DNA from 4 places in the Lysinibacillus sp. NPDC097287 genome. Region 3 is predicted to be linked to each of the others. Evidence: riboswitches for the same ligand, from Rfam matches in the RefSeq annotation. Region 3 holds a riboswitch; each other region holds the start of a gene.

What was found. Region 3 has a riboswitch for S-adenosylmethionine ahead of ACIQ2D_RS17460 (methionine ABC transporter ATP-binding protein). Riboswitches for the same ligand answer to the same signal wherever they lie in the genome.
Region 1: another riboswitch for S-adenosylmethionine. It lies ahead of ACIQ2D_RS12940 (O-acetylhomoserine aminocarboxypropyltransferase/cysteine synthase family protein); the one in region 3 lies ahead of ACIQ2D_RS17460 (methionine ABC transporter ATP-binding protein).
Region 2: another riboswitch for S-adenosylmethionine. It lies ahead of ACIQ2D_RS11420 (cyclase family protein); the one in region 3 lies ahead of ACIQ2D_RS17460 (methionine ABC transporter ATP-binding protein).
Region 4: another riboswitch for S-adenosylmethionine. It lies ahead of metA (homoserine O-acetyltransferase MetA); the one in region 3 lies ahead of ACIQ2D_RS17460 (methionine ABC transporter ATP-binding protein).

The regions. Positions count from the first base shown of each region.
Region 1 is NZ_JBIWCX010000008.1:103,675-108,817, reverse strand. Features, by position in the region: gene ACIQ2D_RS12945 (glycerol-3-phosphate acyltransferase) at 1-592, opposite strand, end outside; SAM riboswitch class I at 751-865, shown strand; gene ACIQ2D_RS12940 (O-acetylhomoserine aminocarboxypropyltransferase/cysteine synthase family protein) at 986-2,284, shown strand; gene ACIQ2D_RS12935 (hypothetical protein) at 2,663-3,049, shown strand; gene ACIQ2D_RS12930 (homoserine dehydrogenase) at 3,419-4,405, shown strand; gene ACIQ2D_RS12925 (DNA-binding protein) at 4,457-4,687, opposite strand; gene ACIQ2D_RS12920 (DMT family transporter) at 4,842-5,143, shown strand, end outside.
Region 2 is NZ_JBIWCX010000007.1:24,384-29,526, forward strand. Features, by position in the region: gene ACIQ2D_RS11405 (DUF4272 domain-containing protein) at 1-870, shown strand, start outside; gene ACIQ2D_RS11410 (hypothetical protein) at 920-1,273, opposite strand; gene ACIQ2D_RS11415 (DUF2225 domain-containing protein) at 1,294-1,977, opposite strand; gene ACIQ2D_RS11420 (cyclase family protein) at 2,536-3,273, opposite strand; SAM riboswitch class I at 3,365-3,466, opposite strand; gene ACIQ2D_RS11425 (YuzC family spore coat inner layer protein) at 3,581-3,982, opposite strand; gene ACIQ2D_RS11430 (50S ribosomal protein L25/general stress protein Ctc) at 4,180-4,812, shown strand; gene ACIQ2D_RS11435 (MFS transporter) at 4,867-5,143, opposite strand, start outside.
Region 3 is NZ_JBIWCX010000014.1:46,318-51,460, forward strand. Features, by position in the region: gene ACIQ2D_RS17435 (acyl-CoA dehydrogenase family protein) at 1-1,387, shown strand, start outside; gene ACIQ2D_RS17440 (arsenate reductase family protein) at 1,564-1,920, shown strand; gene gcvH (glycine cleavage system protein GcvH) at 2,000-2,380, shown strand; gene ACIQ2D_RS17450 (toprim domain-containing protein) at 2,478-2,819, shown strand; gene ACIQ2D_RS17455 (thioredoxin family protein) at 2,834-3,145, shown strand; SAM riboswitch class I at 3,385-3,496, shown strand; gene ACIQ2D_RS17460 (methionine ABC transporter ATP-binding protein) at 3,861-4,889, shown strand; gene ACIQ2D_RS17465 (methionine ABC transporter permease) at 4,879-5,143, shown strand, end outside.
Region 4 is NZ_JBIWCX010000009.1:139,618-144,760, forward strand. Features, by position in the region: gene ACIQ2D_RS14210 (Ger(x)C family spore germination protein) at 1-418, shown strand, start outside; gene ACIQ2D_RS14215 (hypothetical protein) at 425-661, shown strand; gene ACIQ2D_RS14220 (GerAB/ArcD/ProY family transporter) at 708-1,868, shown strand; gene metA (homoserine O-acetyltransferase MetA) at 1,902-2,837, opposite strand; SAM riboswitch class I at 2,932-3,042, opposite strand; gene ACIQ2D_RS14230 (nucleotide excision repair endonuclease) at 3,346-3,720, shown strand; gene ACIQ2D_RS14235 (NAD(P)-dependent alcohol dehydrogenase) at 3,768-4,898, opposite strand; gene panF (sodium/pantothenate symporter) at 5,086-5,143, opposite strand, start outside.

The DNA.
Region 1 (5,143 bases), on a different contig from region 3:
TTCCTTGAACGAGCCGCTTAATATTTTCAAGGTGCAAAACAATTGCAATGATAAATAGTCCAATTGCAATTAGGGTAGGGCCAATGCCTGGAATCCATAAATAAGTCGCGGTACAAAAGACAAGATAAAATTCAAGTACACCTACGATTAAGTAATTTGTAGCGAATGATAATATGACAAATAAAATAAGTGCGAAAAGACCAATTTTCCAATCGACTGCTAGCAAAATACCGATTATGGAAGCGGTCCCCTTGCCACCGTTAAAGCCCATATGAAACGGGAAATTATGCCCTAAAATAACACCAGCAGCAATCGTATACGTAAGTAGCCAAATTTGTTCCACTGTAAATAGTGAGGTATCTGCAAAATAAAGATGTACAGCAATTATTGCTACAACGCCTTTTCCAATATCAATGAGAGCTACTAAAATACCGTATTTCCATCCAAGAGAAAGCGTGGCGTTTGAGGCACCAGCATTGCCATGTCCAGCTTTTTTCAAGTCAACGCCCGAAAAAAACTGCGCTACTTTAGAGCCATGAATACAGCCGATTAGGTAACCAACTAGGATACATATAATGGCAAATTGAATCATAAAAAGCTCCTTTCAAAAAATATTTATTTTTAGTAGTATATGTATTTATAGTACGGGATTTAGCAGACGGAAGGTTCAGAAAATATAAAATTTTAGTATTGACAGAAAAATAGACTATTGTTTATACTGTGTAACAACGATGGAAATTGAATCACATACTCTTATCAAGAGCGGCGGAGGGATAGGCCCTATGATGCCCGGCAACCAGCAAGTGACGAACTTGCTAAGGTGCTAATTCCTACAGATTCTATACTTGGATCTGGCAGATAAGGGGAGGAAAACTTGCAACCGCAACCCTCTTCTTAACTGAAGGGGGTTTTTGTTTTCTACACAAAAATCCTCCTCATCTCCGGTACCATCGTAAAAAAACAACCAATAAGGAGGAATTATTCAATGACAAATTTTAGACCAGAAACACTACTACTACACGGTGGCCAAGAGCCAGACCCAGTGACAGGCTCTCGTACAGTACCGGTTTACCGTTCGACAGCTTTCGTATTTAAAGACACTGCTCATGCGCAACGTCTTTTCGCTTTAGAAGAAGCGGGCAATATTTATACACGTATTACTAACCCAACTGTAGAGGTATTTGAGAAACGCGTCGCTTTATTAGAAGGCGGTACAGCGGCAGTAGCACTTTCATCTGGTGCAGCGGCTATCGCGTTTTCAATCTTAAACCTTGCAGGTACTGGCGATGAAATAGTGGCAGCGAGCTCTTTATACGGAGGCACATATAACTTACTTGCAAACACATTACCAAACTACGGTATTAAAACAATATTCGTAGATGAAACAAATCCAGAAAACTTCCGTTCAGCTATTAATGAAAAAACAAAAGCAATCTTCGCTGAAGGTTACGGAAATCCAAGCTTAAAAGTATTAGATGTTGAAGCAGTAGCGAATATTGCACATGAAAATGGCTTGCCATTGATTATTGATAGCACATTTGCTTCTCCTTATGGCTCAACACCAATCGAATTCGGTGCAGACATCGTTGTCCACTCAGCAACGAAATGGATTGGCGGTCATGGAACAACATTAGGTGGTGTTGTTGTAGACGCAGGGAAATTTGACTGGACACAAGGTCGTTTCCCAGGCTTTACAGAACCAGACGCATCTTATCATGGTTTACGATACGGAATTGATACAGCAACGGCTGCATTTGCCACAAAACTGCGCGTGCAATTACTTCGTGATTTCGGCCCAACATTAAGTGCCGATGCGGCTTTTAACTTATTACAAGGTTTAGAAACGCTTCATTTGCGTATCCCTAAACACAACGAAAATGCACAAGCAGTCGCTGAATATTTACGCAACCACCCATCTGTGGAATACGTAAACTACAATGGCTTAGAAGATTTCCCAACACATGATCTAGCGAAGAAATATTTGAAAAATGGCTTCGGTTCAGTGCTCACATTTGGCATAAAAGGTGGACGTGAAGCTGGTCGACTACTGATCGACAGCGTAAAATTATTCTCGCACGTGGCAAACGTAGGGGATGCAAAATCATTAATTATTCACCCAGCATCTACAACGCACCAACAGCTTTTGGCTGAAGAACTAATCCAAACTGGTGTATCTGAGGAGCTCATTCGCTTATCAATCGGTTTAGAAGCTATAGAAGATATTATTGCAGATTTAGAACAAGCAATTGTACAAGTTGTAGCTGCCGGGCAAGTAGAAGCCTAATCCTAATTAGAGTACTTTAATTTTAGATAAACTAGATTGATAGTTGTAACGTTTGCGTATTTTCCCATTCGAAATGCCTCATTTGGTAATACGTAAAACGTTGCTATATCAAGACTTCATCCCATTCGATGGATTATCTGAATTTTTTTAAAAATAATACCAAGTAATTTTATAAGTTTTGTTGACCTCTTTAAAACCTTGTTATATACTAGGGATTAAGTTAAACGTTAGAAGGCTACCAACCGTAACGAATAACTATATAATTTACGTTTTCATAAGTGCCCCCTCACTTTTGAATATATAGCAAAGATCGAAAGTAGCTACATAGCCAGCAGCTACTTTCGATCTTAAAGAACTGACGGAGAAGGAGTGTTTGAAATGGGAAATGTTTATAGTGCACAGAACGTTGCATCGTATCTTATTTATGAATTAAATGAAAGTGATGAGTTTGTGAATAACATGTCCATTCAGCACTTACTTGCGACAGTTGAAACACGATGGCAACAGGCTTTTGGACACACTGCCTTTCAAGAAGCCGTGTATACAGAAGAGAAAGAGTATACAGTGAAGGAAGTATTCGATACGTACACGGTACATACTGACCACCATATTGCATTGCCAGCAACGGAGTACTATTTAAAGTACGGTACATTTCAGTTAGTAGAACGCACGTATGCGATACCAAGCTTCACGCAAGATGAAGAAAAGGTTGTACAAGCGGCTTTAGCACAATATCGCTATGTACAACTAACTAAAGCAAGCTAATTTTCTTTCATATATTGAATCTACAACTCGTTCTCTAAAATAGGGGAGCGAGTTTTTTACTCCAAAAGTAAATAGACTATTATAATAGAAGGAAGTAAAGATAAATGGGCAATCTACACGAAAGAATGAAACGTCAAAATTTGTTCAAAATTATATAAGTGTTAAAAATACGTATAATATATAGTATGAAAACGATTTCTTTTGCACATCTAGGAGAAACAAATGTCCTTCCTAGAAAGATTTTTCTTGTACATTGTATTTTTTTACGTTACAATTTTCTTTAAGTTAAATTTTGAATTATTTGAATTTGTGTGATGCACAAATTTTTTTATAAAAACTTTGGAGCGTACGTTGGAGGGAATGACAGTAATGGCAACAATAAAGGCAGCAATCTTAGGGTTTGGAACAGTTGGGCAAGGAATCTATCATATTTTAAATGAAAAACGAGAAGAGCTTAAGAATAAGTTAGGCATTGAGCTAGAAGTTGCAAAAATTTTAGTAACGGACACTAGTCGTGAGCGTGTACCAGGTACAGCACATTTAATGACAACGAGCATGGATGAAGTTTTAGCGGAGCCAGGCATGCAGGTCGTTTTTGAAGCGATTGTCAATGAAGAACCTGCATATGGTTATTTAAAACGTGCAGTAGAGCATAAATGCCATGTAATAACTGCAAATAAGGTGATGTTTGCAAAACGTGGTCTAGAGCTGCAACAGCTAGCTAAGAAAAATGGTGTCTTTGTAGGATTTGAAGCAACAACAGCAGGCGGTGTACCTGTTATTAAAACGATGAAAAACATTCTTCTTGTAAACGATGTAAGTCGTATCCAAGGCGTTTTAAACGGTACATCTAACTATATTTTGACGAAAATGCGTGCGGAAGGTTGGTCATTCGGAGATGCATTAGCCGAGGCGCAAAAACTAGGATATGCAGAGGCTGATCCGTATAATGACGTATCTGGTCAAGATGCTTTCAAAAAATTAATGATTTTAAGTGCACTAGCATTTGGTGCGCAACCAGACTGGGCTGACGTAGAGGTAATAGGTATTGACAATATTTCAGCAGAGCAAGTGAAAGAAGCAAATGAAAAAGGCTTACGTTACCGCCATGTAGCAGAGGTTGAAAAGTTAGCAGATGGTAAAGTGGTAGCAAAAGTCGGCCCATTATTAGTTGATAAAGAACATCCACTTTATCCAGTCGATGACGTAAACAACGCAGTAGCACTGAATACAAATTATATTGGCACATTAACGCTAGTTGGCCCAGGTGCAGGCATGTATCCGACAGCAAGTGTTATGGTCGAAGATTACGCAGAAATTATCGGCAAACGTGCAGGCTTTGTTGTGACGATTTAAAAAATTCCCGTGCAGGCAAATTCGCTGCACGGGAATTTTTAATTTGTACTCTTAATCCTCATCTTTGACATCAATATCCTCAGGAACTGGTGTGTTACGCCAAATTTCAATTTCTTCTTTAATGCGCTCGAGCTGATCAAAATAAGTACTGAATTGGCTGCTATTTATGAGCAGTTGTTCTCCATCGTAAACAGAGCGGATACGTCCCTCATAGATGTATCGAAGTACCTGCTCCTCTGGCATACCGAGGTCGATGGCAGTTTCCTCTAATGTTTTATACATATTGTTCGCTCCTTTTTGTTGGTACTATTATAACTTTTTTTGTGCCAAAGCGCCTATTAACTTATTGGATGAAGAAAATGGGAAATAAGAATTGTTTGATGATTTTGTAGTGGTATAGTTGAAGGTAATAATGGTAAGGATAGAGGTGCTGTTTTTGAGTATATATCCATATTTTTTTGTATTGGTTGCGGCGATATTATGGGGGATGACTGGTACAACACAAACTTTTTTAGATGATGGTATCTCTCCGGTAGCAGTAGCAGCGATACGCTCAGCTATTGGTGGCGGATTGTTATTAGTTGTTGCAATGGTACTAGGTAAAATACGGGTACGCACGTGGTCATGGAAATGGACATTATTGGCTGCAGCAAGTATTGCGTTATTCCAAGGGTTATTTTTTTCATCAATTCGATTAACAGGTGTTGCCATTGGTACAGTAGTAACGATTGGCAGTGC
Region 2 (5,143 bases), on a different contig from region 3:
GAAATGGAGAAAGAAATTAATGAAGAACAGATGCAGTTATTTACTAGCCTGCTAGCACAAATAGGTGGAATTGGCTTTTTACCAAACGGTACTTTGCTAGATCAAGATGGTCTTGTTATTGTTTATCCTGATGGGAAATCAGGACCTGCCAAATTCAGACCGCATGGTTGTACAAGAAAGATAATGGGACATGAAGTTACGTCTGAAGAAGGCGAACAAAGAAAGAATAAGACAATTGTTTATTTAAATGAAAAGGGAATTTCATTTATTAATTCACTACCTCAGCTTCCACCTTTAGCGCATTATCAGTTTAGAACACAGGAAGATATAGCAAGAAGAGCTGTTGCGTTATTAATTGTTATCCAATATGCGTGCGATGTGGTGCAAGGGGGAGATATACATGAATCCAAAGACTTCTTCATGAATATGCTGCAGAGATATGGTGTGGACGAATACCTGACCAACAAAGAAAGAGATTTTTTCCATACAGAAGAACCGAATAGGCAAGAAGCGGTCGATATTTCTTGGCAATATGAAGCATACTGGGTACTTATTTGGGCATTGGGTCTTGTTGATACACTCGATTTTCCTGACGATGTTTGCGACTGTGAGTATGCAATCAAAGTTGTTTCAAGCTGTGAGTCGTTCGAACATTTTTATGTCAAAACTTCGATGCGAAACAAGGCGGAGATTATGGATGAAGCAGACAAAATTTATAGATTGCACTGGGCTTGTGTAAATAGTCGAATACATGAACAAGAAGCACCTGCAGGTATGAATGAAAGTATCATCATTGAAAGACGTAGGGGATTATTCTGGATGATGGGGCACCTTGATGAAGAATGGGATCATATTTCAATGGATACCTAACTGAAGATGACAAAAAGGGCACTTAGCATAAAGGGTGCCCTTCCTTTTATTATTTATAGTGATATGTGCTTGGTTGTCGGTCTCTTCGTTGAATTTGTTTAAACCATGCTTGATCTTTTTCTTCTTGTTTTAATGTATTGACGATGGAGGATGAACAGCTAACACAGGTTCTAGCTTGCGTAATTTTGCCACATCGTTCGCACGGGGCACCAATATTGGGGAAAATAGTGTTTTTTAGTTTTCCTGCTTTCACCCATTTATAAAGCAAGTCGGAAGAAACGCCTGTTAATTCAACGACTTCATCATTTGATAAGTTACGATTGTTTTTTCTTAGTAAAAAATGAAGTAATTCCGAAAAAATATCTTCTTCTCTCGCATCTAGTTTTTTCCCAAACAGCTGCATTCTACTTCGCTCCCCGCCTTTTAATTGATGGTTTCGGTGATATTGATAGGGTTCTCGTCATACTTATAATTTTCCCAACGATTACGGGCTAATTTCCTGTATTTATTTGAAACGCTTCGATCCGAGATTAAGCGGGAGAATCCCTTCTTTGCATCTTTTATATCTCCAAGACGAAGACTCAACTCTGCATTTAAAAATTGAATTCGCTCCTCGCCTTCTTGATTGGTAGCAAAAGACTTGCTGTAAAATTCCCTTGCAGACTGTAAGTAGCGCATTTCAGCTTCAGGGTCATTTTTTAATCGATAGAGCCACGCTATTTTCAAAGCTAGGTTTGCCATTAGAAGAGGCTCTTCCATCGAAGATTTTGACACAAGATAGGCTAGCTTGTAGCTAACAATCGCATCATCTATCGTGCGCTCCTGGCAAATGTTCACCGGTTTTTGGAGCTCTTTAATGTACAATTCATTAATCAGTAGCATGAATGGCCCATAGGTTCTTGTCATGGACTTATGATAGGCATAGCCACAATGAGGACAGACAGCTACTTCATATAATAATGGATTCAAACCTTCATAGACTGGCATGAAATCGGTATGTTCTTCAATGATCTTATAGCGATTAGGACGTACTTTGTATGTTGTAAAATGCTTCTTGCAAAATTTGCAATCTACATTACTTTCGTAATAGTAAATGTTAAATCCCATAAGAACCAACTCCTTTACATCGGGTTAATTATCGTTCCTTTTGTTCTAGTAATACTCTGTATGTAATAATTCAATATATTTAATCAATGTTCTCTTATTCTATCAATTATATGTAATTTGGTATACTCCTTTGGAATTATTAATACAATACCTGCTACTTTCTCATATTGTTTTTAAGAGCAAAGATTACTAAATTTGTCTTACAACGGCATCTGTAGTTGGTGGAGGATTTGATAGTAGTTAATTAAATTAAGTGCAAAAGTTGCTCTATATAAGCAACTTTATGGTGTTATTCAAACCAATCCAGATAGGTGTCGACTATTGAACGCTGTAGTATAAAATGACCACTTGTGAATTGTATGTGAATAATATTATGCCAACTTACATTTTTTCAAAGTGTAACGTTGGAATTGAAAGTGTTACTCGGAGCTATTAGCGTATTTTTATGAAGTGATAGAAAAATGTTATAGAGTAACTAGAGAAGGGCTATCAAAGTCATTAAAAATGATTTTGATAGCCCCTTTTTATTTTAGTATTTTACATTTTTAAAACATATAATCAAGGCAAAATAGCAAATGAACGTACAGGGAACCCAGATGCTTTTTCGGGTTTCGGAACAATATTAAAAATAATTGCACCCTTTGGTGGTAGCTTATCCAAGTTCGTCATGAGCTCGATTTGATATGTATCTTGGTCGAGTACAAAATATTCACCATCTAACTTGCCGTTTTTACGAAAATCAGCTGCTGAATCAGTGTCGAATGTTTCATGACCTATAGCATTTACTTTTCGTTTTTCAAATAGAAACTTTAACGCTTCAAATCCCCAACCAGGTATATGATTATTTCCATCCTCATCTTTATTGTTGAAAGCTTCTTTATCAGGCCATCGTTTACTCCAATCCGTACGAAGTGCAACAAATGTCCCAGCTTCAATTCTTCCGTATTTTTCCTCAAAGTCAAGAATATCTTGCACACTTAACGAAAGGTCATTATTGGATTCTGCTTCCTTGGATTTATCAATAACGACAAGTGGTAGGACAAGCTCTTTCAGTTCTAATTCATCCAAGTAGCGTGTATCTCGAACGAAGTGAATGGGTGGATCGATATGTGTTCCGTATTGTCCAGGAAAAGTGAATTGTTGTGCAAAAAATCCATCTTCATGTGAGAATAACGTCTCAAATTTTGCATCGTCAAACATAAAAAAGTGTGGCGAATCTTGTCCAAATGTGTGTGTTAAATCGACCCATTCTTTTGATTTCAATAGTTGAAGTGCTTGTAAAAGATCATTTGTCATAATGTGTTTCCTGCTTTCCTAATATTTTAGATAAAAAAAGAGAACCCAATTTGTAAAAGAGGGCCCTCGTGCATACTAACTGAAGTTATTCCTCTCATCTTTAAGGTGATTTTCACCGATTGGAATTAGCAACATGCTAGAGCTGGTTGCTGAGACTTCATAGGGACAACCCATCCGTCTCTCTTGATAAGAATATAAGTGTGTGAATTTTCGGAAATATATTACAGCCACTTTATCATATTAAATAGAAGTTTACAAGTTCAATAGGGATACTCTGTTAATTGATGTATCCACTACTTTTTTTGATTCACCAATCTAATATTAATGTCAGTCCACAACAAGCATGTTCAGTAAAACGAATTTGAATGCCATCTGGTGTGAATTTTGTGTCGAACTTAATAGTAATACCAGTTGAGGTAATTAATCTGTCAACTTCTGCTTTATTTGAAAGTTGTGCAGCACTCATGAGATTGTGGGCGAACTGTTCTGAATCTGCAATTTTACTTGTTAGCAACTGAGATTGTTGCATTATGGCCTGCATACTTTTCGCTGAAATCTTTAATTGACGCGTGTTTACAGGTGGAAATGAATTATTATTTGTCGGCATTGCCAATTGACTAGGGAATTGAGCGAGAGACGAATGATTTGCCATTACCCACATCGGATAATGATTTGAGTAGGAATAATAGGGATAGTAATTGTAATACAATAAAATTCCTCCAATTCAATAGCTGATATTATATCTTATGAATTGTTCTGCTTTTAGGTGTAGCGTGTGATTTTTGGTTTGAACTCGAATGTGCAGCTACTTTTGAACAACGATTTAGTCAATGATTTAGGTATAAAAACTGGTGTAACGGGCAAAACCTTTTATGTGATGAGTTTCCATGGAAGGGGAGAATGATAATGAGTTCAGTATTAACTGCAAAAAAACGTAATGCAGGCCCTCAATCGACTTTAACTAAGCTTAGAAAAAGTGGTGATATTCCTGGTGTCGTTTATGGCTATCAATTGGCATCTACTGCAATTTCACTGGATGCAAGAGCGTTTGCTAAAGTGTTAGCGAAAACGGGGACTAATGGTGTATTTCAATTAGAGGTTGATGGGAAGAAAGTGAATGCTGTACTAAATGAACTGCAGCGTTGTGCGTTAAAGGGCAATATAAAGCATTTAGATTTTAAATCCATCAATATGACAGAAGAGTTGGAAGTCGATCTCCCTGTGACACTAGTAGGGGATGCAATCGGCGTGGCAGATGGTGGTTTTCTTTTACAGCCACATCGAGAGGTTAGAGTGAAGGTGAAACCATCAGATATACCAGAAGCACTAGAAATCGATGTGTCGAATGTGGCGATTGGTACTTCACTGTATGTCGCAGATATTCGAAATAAATTCCCGTTTGAAATTTTAAATGAGGATGACTATACATTGGTTGCAATTACACCACCACCTGCTGAAAATAAACAAGAAGAAACAGTAGATGGAACGCCTGAAGTGATTGAAGCAACAGGAAAAAATCCTTCTGGACAAGAAGAATAATCTAAACAAATAGGCTACGTCATAGGTCAATGCTTTGACTTATGACGTAGTTTTTTAATAGCTGTCTTTTTGTTTGTTTTCGAAAATTATCCATATTAATGTGACGATCGCTGCAAGCATGACCATTAGGAAGCCATAAATGGGTGTATGTTTTAATGATTGATATTGTACAACCAATCCACCTACGTAAGATCCTAGAAAAATTCCGATATTGAAGGCAGAAATATTTAACGCTGAAGCCATCGTAGTAGCTGTGGGTACATATTTTTCAGATAGCTGAACGGCATAGAGTTGTAAGCCGGGTACACTCATAAACATGAATAGCCCCATA
Region 3 (5,143 bases):
ACAATATTTACCGAAACTAGCTTCAGGTGAGTTAATTGCAGCGTATGCATTAACGGAGCCAGGTTCAGGATCTGACGCATTAGGTGCTAAAACGACTGCGAATTTAAATGCAGAAGGAACACATTACATTTTAAATGGTGAAAAGCAATGGATTACAAACGCGGGTTTTGCTGATGTATTTGTTGTATATGCAAAGATTGATGGCGACAAATTCACTGCATTTATCGTTGAACGTGCGTATAACGGCGTTTCAGTAGGTCCTGAAGAGAAGAAGATGGGGATTAAATCTTCATCAACACGTACATTAGTACTTGAAGATGCAGAAGTGCCTGTTGAAAATTTATTAGGTGAAGTGGGCCGTGGTCACGTAATTGCCTTTAACATTCTAAACATTGGTCGTTATAAATTAGGTGTGGGCACAATTGGTGGTTCTAAACGTGCATTAGAGCTTGCTATTCAATATACAAACCAACGCCAACAATTCAAAACGAAGCTTTCTGACTTCAACTTAACGAAAGAAAAATTATCGACGATGGCGTCTCTATTATATGCGTCTGAGTCATTAAACTATCGTACAGTAGGTTTATTCGAAGACCGTTTAAGCCAACTTAGTCCAGAAGAGCAAAAGCAAGGTAAAGTGATTGCAGGTGCAGTTGCTGAGTATGCCATTGAATGTTCAATCGCAAAAGTATTCGGTTCTGAAACATTGGATTATATTGCTGACGAAGCGGTGCAATTACATGGTGGTTACGGCTTTATGGCTGAATACGAAGTAGAGCGCATTTACCGCGATTCTCGTATTAACCGTATCTTTGAAGGAACAAACGAAATTAACCGCATGATCGTGCCGGGCACATTCATGAAAAAAGCATTAAAAGGTGAGCTTCCACTACTTCAAGTAGCACAAAACTTACAAACAGAGTTATTAATGCTAATGCCTGAAGAAGTAGGAACAGAAGCTTTAGCTCAAGAAAAATATCTGGTGAAAAATGCGAAGAAAATTGCAGTACTTGCAGCGGGTATGGCAGCACAACGTTATGGTGCGAAACTTGACCAAGAGCAAGAAGTACTTGTAAATATTGCGAACATCGCGAATCAATTATTCGCAATGGAGTCTGCAGTGTTACGTACTGAAAAAGCAATTGCTCGTGATGGCGTTGAAAAGGCAAACCAAAAACTCCTTTACACACAAATCTTCTGCCAAGAAGCATTTGCGGAAATCGAAAAAGAAGCAAAAGATACAATTATTGCTGCAGTAGAGGGTGATGCAGCGCGTATGACGCTTTCTGCATTACGTAAACTAACACGCAACAATCCTTATAACTTAATCGCGAAAAAACGTGAGGCTTCAGTGAAGCTAATCGACGCTGAAAAATTCGTAGTTTAATAATGTTAGCCTGGCTACTGTAATGGTAGCTGGGCTTTTTTTGCTTAGACGGATAGAATGATAAAACGGACGAATAGAATCCCTGAATTGACGGATAGCTCTTATAATAGAGTTTTATTTTATCTGTGACCGTTCAGATGGTATACTACAGAAAAATGATGAAAGAGGCGTTACCCATGACTATTCAATTCATTAACTATCCAAAATGTACAACATGTAAAAAAGCACAAAAATGGCTTAATGACAATGGTATAGCTTTTGAAGATGTTCACATCGTAGAGCAAACACCAACGAAGGAACAATTAGAAAGTTATTGGAAAGTAAGCGGGTTACCGTTGAAGAAATTTTTCAATACATCTGGTATTAAATATCGTGAGTTAGGTTTAAAGGATAAACTTGCCGAAATGACTGAAGATGAGCAGCTAGAATTACTTGCGTCAGATGGCATGCTCATTAAACGCCCAATTGTGACAAACGGTGAAAAAGTGACATTAGGATTTAAAGAATCAGAATTTGGCGAGACTTGGAAATAACAGCTTTCAATCTTGTTTTTACTGATAAATTATGGCACACTGAAAGTGATTGAATTACATATTTTTGGAGGGATTTTTCATGAGCACACCTAAAGACTTACGTTATTCTGAAGAACACGAATGGGTAAAATTAGAGGACGGAAAAGTACGTATTGGTATTTCACACTTCGCACAATCTGAACTTGGAGATATCGTTTTCGTTGAACTTCCACAAGTTGGCGACGAAATTAAAACGGACGATCCATTCGGTAGCGTAGAATCAGTTAAAACTGTTTCAGAATTATACGCACCAGTTTCAGGTAAAGTTGTAGAAGTAAATGCTGACTTAGAAGACAGCCCAGAATTCGTAAATGAATCACCATACGATAAAGCATGGATGATTGTTGTTGAACTTTCTGACGCTTCAGAACTTGATAACCTAATGACAGCAGAACAATACACTGAAATGATCGAAGAATAATTTTAAGTTTGAATAAAAAGCGTCGGTGTATTTACTCCGGCGTTTTTTCTTATATTAAGGAGAAGTTAGGTAAGTAGTGTAAATGGGGGTGGCCACTGTGTTTGAAGGGAAATGTTTGATTGTTGAGGGGCGATCTGATAAGCTTCGTATCGCGCCAATATTAAATGAAGAAGTCACGATTCTTTGTACAAATGGCACAATTGGTATTCATCAATTAGAGGAATTACTGGATCCATATGAGCAATACGAGCTGTTCACGTTTTTTGATGCGGATGCATCAGGAGAAAAATTACGTGCGTTGATGGACAGACATTACCCAGAGGCAGAACATTTACGGACAATGCCGACATATAAAGAAGTAGAGACAACGCCAAGAAGGGTGCTAGCGGCGATTTTATTACGTGCGCATTTCTCTATTCATAAAGAATACATTTTGTAAGGTTGCGTGAGAAAATGGATGATTGGTCAAGAGAACAGTGGGAAGCATCTGTACAGTCGGGTGTCAAAACCGCGTTATATTTATACACGCCGTTGTGTGGAACATGTGCAGTAGCTTCAAAAATGATGGACGTTGTTGAGCAGCTTCTCCCAGATTTACTGTTGGGTAAGGCGAATCTCAATTATATGGAGCAGTTAGCATATGATTACCACATTGAAAGTGTGCCTTGTTTACTTGTTTGTGATAGCGGTAAAGTGACAGAAAAAGTATATGCTTTTCAATCCGTACCATTTTTGTACGAATTATTAAAGAAATCAATTGACTGAACTTTGTTAGCGTGTTAAAGTAACAACTATATTAATTTTATTCAGCATTATTCCTTATTTCATTTTTTGTTGTAGATAATATGTGTTGTATTTTTTACATGACATATTTATGTTGGTTGAATAAAATTAAAGCCTCCGGCGGATGTCACAGATTTTAAAAGGAGTGAATTGTGCAGGCACAATTCAAAATCTGGACGCAATTACGCCAAGGCGAAATTGATAAAACAATAAATATCGAACTCTTATGAAGAGTGGCTGAGGGAAGTGCCCTATGACGCCCGGCAACCATCACGAATGTGAAAAGGTGCCAAATCACCCAAAGAAATTTCTATTTTCTTTGACAGATGAGAGAACGGTTCAACGTATATGATACGTGGCCCCTTCTACTTGTTTGTGAGTGGAGGGGGCTTTTTATATGCATTCAACAAATGTGTTCCTATATCAACATTGTAACGATAAGTTACGGAAACAACCACTTCGACAAGTGGCGCGATGAATGAATATCGAACCTCCGGCGGATGTCACAGATGTTTTGTGCGCGAAAGCGGAGCGTCAGAAGCAGATTTTGAGAGGAGAAAGAGGAGGTTAGCCTAAAAGCGTCGCATCCATGCGACAACAGCTAACTGACCTGCATCACGCAGGCCTAAGCACAATTCAAAATCTGGACGCGATTACGCCAATGCGTAATTGATTATGAAGAAAAGGAGTTTTCGCTATGATACAGCTTCAAAATATAACGAAGAAGTACAAAACCGCGAATGGCGAATTAACAGCAGTCAAAGATGTAAACCTTTCTATTAACAAAGGTGAAATTTTTGGCATTATCGGCTACAGTGGTGCTGGTAAAAGTACGATGATTCGTTTATTAAACGGTTTAGAAAAACCGACATCGGGTACGGTGACGGTGAATAACCAAGAATTTTCAGCAATCAAAGGGCAAAAGCTTCGTGATGCTAGACAAAAAGTAAGTATGATTTTCCAACATTTTAATCTACTTTGGTCAAGAACAGTAGCAGAAAATATCGCTTTCCCACTTGAAATCGCAGGTGTACCAAAAGCACAGCGTGACACGCGTGTGAAAGAACTTATTGCATTAGTTGGATTAGAAGGAAGAGACAAGGCGTATCCTTCACAGCTATCAGGTGGTCAAAAGCAGCGTGTGGGTATTGCCAGAGCGCTTGCAAACAATCCGGAAGTCCTTCTATGTGACGAAGCAACATCTGCACTCGATCCCGAAACAACAGATGCGATTTTAGATTTATTAGTCGACATTAATGAACGACTTGGCTTAACGATTGTACTGATCACACATGAAATGCACGTCATTCGTAAAATTTGTCATCGTGTTGCAGTAATGGAAGCTGGGGAAGTCGTTGAGAGTGGCGAAGTGCTACAAGTATTCCAAGCACCACAAGCAGATATTACGAAAAAGTTTGTATCGCAAATTACGGATACGAAAGAAACACAAGAAACAATTGCTCAATTAAAGGCTCATTACCCAACAGGACAGCTTGTGAAGCTTATGTTTGTTGGTGAAAAAACAGAGCAACCTGTCATTTCACAATTAGTGAAGAAATTTGAAGTAGAAGTAAGCATTGTACACGGGAATATTTCACAAACGAAAAATGGCCCATACGGTACGCTTATTGTACAAGTTGACGGTTCTGCACCAAATGTGTCAGAGGCCTTAAAATATTTAAATACAGTTGAAGTTCAAACGGAGGTGATTGCAAATGTTAACTAGTCTCTTTCCGAACGTTGATTGGACAAAAATGTGGGAAGCCACATATGAAACATTATATATGACGACAATTTCTACGGTCGTTACTTTTGTTCTTGGATTAGCCATTGGTATCGTATTATTCCTGACAAGCCCTCATCAATTATGGGCTAATAAGGTGGTCAATTTCTTAACAGGATCAATCGTTAACATATTCCGTTCGATTCCGTTTATCGTATTAATCATTTTGTTAATTCCATTTACAAAGTTTTTACTAG
Region 4 (5,143 bases), on a different contig from region 3:
TCCGAATGAAGGAGAGCTATCAACTGAAATCATAAATTCCAAAACTAAAATAAAAGGCAAAATACAGAACGGTACACCAAAAATTAATGTCAGTATTGATATTGATCAAAATGTTTCAGAAGTTAATTGCACTATCAACTTAGCGGAGAATGAAACAATTCCTATGATAAACGAAAAAACAAGTAAATTAATTAAGGGTGAAGTAGAAAAAGTACTTCATACGATGCAACAAAAATATCAAGTGGATAACTTAGGGTTTAATGAGGTACTGCATCGAGAAAACCCTAAAGAGTGGAAAAAAATAAAAGATGACTGGTCAACGTTATTTCCTGAGTTAGAAGTTATCGTGGAAGTCAATGTTAGCACGCGTGGATTAGGCACGATGCAAAACGCACTATCGCGAAAGTTAAAGGAGTAATATGAAATGTTTAGTACATTGGGAATATTAACCGTTACAGCGTTAATTATTTACTTCGAAAAGCCAAAGTTATTGAAAAGTGGTGAAAGGAAAACAATTTGGATGTTCTTGATATTATTAATTATTGGAGCAGCCTTGAATATAGGAGTGGCTTTAAATCTCAATATTCCTAACCCATTGGATTTGATTACCTCTATTTTTAATCCTTTTGCAGATTTGTTGAAAACATTATTAAAGGATTAATATTCGTTCTGTCCATTGAAATATATTAAGTAAATGAGGAAAAGTTATGGAAAAACAAGTTATAAGTGCACGTCAATTTACAATAATTACTTTGCTCTGTTCCATAGGTACAACTATTTTAATAATACCATCAAGCATCGCACAAGTAGTTAAACAGGATGCTTGGATAGTAGCTATTATGGGTGTTGCTGTAAGCTTATTGCTCGTAAAGTTATATATTTCAGTCGGAAATACAACACCCAGCTTATCTTTAGTGGAGGCAAACGAAAAAATATTAGGGAAATTTATTGGTAAAGTCGTATCTATTGCGTTTACACTATTTACTTTTCTGGCTGCAGGAGAATTACTTTATTACATCGGGAATTTTATGCAAACCGAAGTCATGCCAGAGACACCAACAGTTGCATTTGCACTTTTGTTTATGTTAATCATTATGTTTGCTACTTATTTGGGTTTAGAAGTCTTTGCACGATCCGCAGAAATACTATTTCCAATATTTTTATTCATATTTGTCATGTTCGTTCTTTTCATTACTCCAAATATCGAGATTAAAAATATACAACCTCTCTTTGAAGCAACGCCAGGGTCATTCATATACGGTATTTTACTTTTTGTTAGTACTTTTGCTTTCCCGCTTGTTGTCTTGTTAATGATCTTTCCTTCGACCGTCAATGTGAAAAAGGCGGCTCAAAAAGGATTTTACATAGGCACCTTAGTAGGCGGCTTGTTTTTAATCATATTGATTTCTTTGTCTATTTTAGTCCTAGGGTCAACGAATACATCCTTACGAACTTTTCCAAGTTATACATTAGCTCAACGAATTTCAATCGGGAATTTTTTGCAGCGTATTGAGATTATTATGACGTTTATGTGGATTACTACAATCTATATTAGATCGTTCATCTATTTTTACGCAGCAGTAAAGGGGTTGGGACAACTACTTAATACAAAAGATCATCGACCACTCATATTACCCCTAGGGATGATTACAGTCGCACTATCTCAAATTGTTCATCCAAACATCGTACATTCAGAAATTTTCATTAAGGAAATTTGGTTACCATATGCCTCAATATTCGCTGTTTTCCTACCGCTTCTATTATTAATCGTTGCAAAAATACGTAAGATTTCAGACAAAGAAAAAAACATAAAACCAAGCCCTTTAGATAAGGGTAATGAAGAACATTCACAAAGACAAACAGAGTAACCCCCCCTTTGGTGAACAAAGGAGGGGTTTTTTCTAGATATGATATTCGATTTCTTCGACAAAATCCCATTCATATGGTGTTTCTTGGTATACATAATAGTTTAACCAATTTGAGAATAGTAAATGTGTATGAGCACGCCATGTATTAATTGGCTCTTTTGCTGGATCATCGTTAGGGAAATAGTTAACAGGTACATCTATATCAAGTCCCTTAGCAACGTCACGGCTATACTCGTCTGCAAGTGTTGTCGCATCGTACTCTAGATGGCCAGTAATCATAATATTTTTATTATCCTTTGATTGGACAATAAAGACGCCTGCATCCTCAGAATATGATAATAAACGTAAATCAGGATGAGCGCGTACATCATCAATGGAAACTGAAGTATAGCGAGAATGTGGCGCAGTAAATGCGTCGCTAAACCCACGAACTAAATCAACCGTCAAGTCTGTAATAACATGTGAATAGACGCCTGAGCATTTTTCAGGCAGTTCAAATTTCCCGATACCGTAATGGTGGTAAAGAGCAGCCTGCGCCCCCCAACAAATATGTAGAACAGATGTCACGTTTTTCGCTGACCAGTCCATAATTTCAGCGATTTCGTCCCAGTAATTGACGTCCTCAAACTCCATTTTTTCAACAGGTGCACCGGTAATAATCATACCGTCAAAGCGGCGATGACGTATTTCATTAAATGTTGAGTAAAATAACTGTAAATGTGATTTACTAACATTTTTAGACTCATGTGTTGCTGTATTTAAAAACGTAATATTTACTTGAAGCGGCGTATTCCCCAGTAAACGTAGTAATTGCAACTCAGTTTTTTCTTTTTCAGGCATTAAGTTGAAAATCAAAATATTTAACGGACGAATTTGTTGTGTCCTCGCACGGTCCTCTTCCATTACGAAGATTTTTTCCTCACGTAAATGTTCTCCAGCTGGTAAGTTTTTCGGAATATTAATCGGCATCTTGCATTCCCCATTTCATCAATTTCTCTTTATATAAATTAAAAAACCCCCTCATTCCATGTGAGATAGAATGAGAGGGTTTTAATCACGATCACTCTTATCTCTCAAAGGAAAAAATCCTTTGCTGGAAGTAGCACCTTTCTAACTAAGTTAGAGGTTGCTGAAGCGTCAACAGGCCAAATCCCTCGACTTCTCTTGATAAGACTATTTAATTAAGCTGAATTGTACCATGGATAATACAGAATTTCAATAAAACATAGAATATTTTGTTTTTTGTAAGTTAGAGGAGTTAAGTATGGATCTTTTACATTAGTTCTTTTCGATAAATAGTAGTCATTATTATTTTATTCATCAATAGATTAGAATAGCCTACCCTTAAAAACAGTTTTAAAAATTTTACACACGCAAGTTTTTATGTTATTAATATGTCATAATTCAGTTCGTAATAGCCACGGCGCTTGAATTATGTTAGGATATACTTTATGTAATAGAGAGGAACGTGAATATCTTGATTAAAATCGAACTACCAAAACCAGACTTAGTTATTCGTCAACGTGAACAAGTATTAAAACCAGGAGATGTAGAAATCACACCTTATCATGGTTTTATCGACTTCCATAAAATCACACGTGAAAAAGGCGGTATTTTCTTTTTCTACAATGAAAAAAACGAATTATTATTTGTAGGTAAAGCACGTAAAATTCGTCAACGTATTAAAAAGCACTTTGAAGATAACGTGTCACCGATGCAAAAGCACCGTGCCGAGATTTTCAAAATTGAAGTATATGAAATTGACGACCCAATGGAACGTGAAATTTATGAAACATATGCGATTAACACATTCCGTGCAAAATACAATACAGATAAAGTGTTTTTTGAATAAGAGATAAAAAAGAGACCAGCTCCCCGTTGAGTTGGTCTCTTCTTTATTTAGATGAGTGGCTCGTCCGCACGATAAGATTCATCAACAATGAGTATCGGCTTAATTGTAGAGCCGTTATTTGAATCAGCAGAAGCTTCATTAATTTGCTCAAATTTATAAAACTTTACGAGCTTTTCAAATGGGAATTGCCCACTTTGGTGGTATTGAATTAATTGTGGAATCGCAATTTGTGGTACAGTATCACCCATTAGTACACCAATAAGCTTACGGTTTGCAAATACTAAATCAGTAAGTGTACTAATTTCAATACTATTAGGTGTGACAGCTACGGGTGCACATATACCACCTACACCAAGTACGTCAATTGCTGCCTTCATTACTGCCGCAACACCTGTTGTATCAATGGAATAATTAACGCCTTGTCCCCCAGTAATTTCAAGCATACGCTCCCCTAAATTCTCGGTCTTGCTATTAATTGTATGCGTTGCACCAAGTTCCTTAGCAAGTTCTAGACGTGAGTCATGAATATCTATGGCGATAATGGTCTTACAGCCTTCAATTTTTGCTGTCATTAATGCCCCTAAGCCAACTGCCCCAGTGCCAAATAAGGCAATGGACGAACCAAATTTCGGCTGTAAACCATTCACAACGGTACCACAGCCTGTTAAAAACCCACATCCTAATGGCCCAATATAGCGTAAATCTGCAGCATCATCAACTTTAATTAAATTATGCTCATGTACTAATGTGTGTGTTGCAAATGAAGACTGACTGAAGAAATTTGAAACTGGCGTACCATCTTCTTTGAAAAAAGTATGTGTGCCATCTTCACGTGTACCAAACATATTTAACTTGGCCCAGCTATCACAAGAGGCTGGTCTACCAGAACGGCAATTTGTACAATGACCACAATATTTATAGGACATGACAACTTGATCGCCAGCTTTAAAATGTTTGACAGCGCTTCCAACTTGTTCAACAATTCCAGCGCCTTCATGTCCAAGTACTGCTGGTAACGGAAATGCTGCGTCACCGACACGTAATGCTTCATCTGAATGACAAATACCTGTCGCAACTACTTTTATAAGCACTTCATCGGGTTGCATTTCTGCTAACGATAACTTTTCAAATTTGTATTCTTCATTTATACCATTTACAACAGCTGCTAATACTTTCATCAATAACCCCCCCATATTTTTTCAAGATTTCTTCAATGTATGAATTCGTCTATTCATATATACTAAATAGATGTTCATGTAAAAATATTCTTCCTTAAGAAACATTTCTGAGGTTTATTTAATAGAAATCAAGTGAGTTTTAACATAAAAAAACACCACAGAAATAACATCTGTGGCATTTTACTTTCTAGATAAATAACTTTTCATCCTTAAATTTATGTGCAGTTAATAAACTAATAATTACA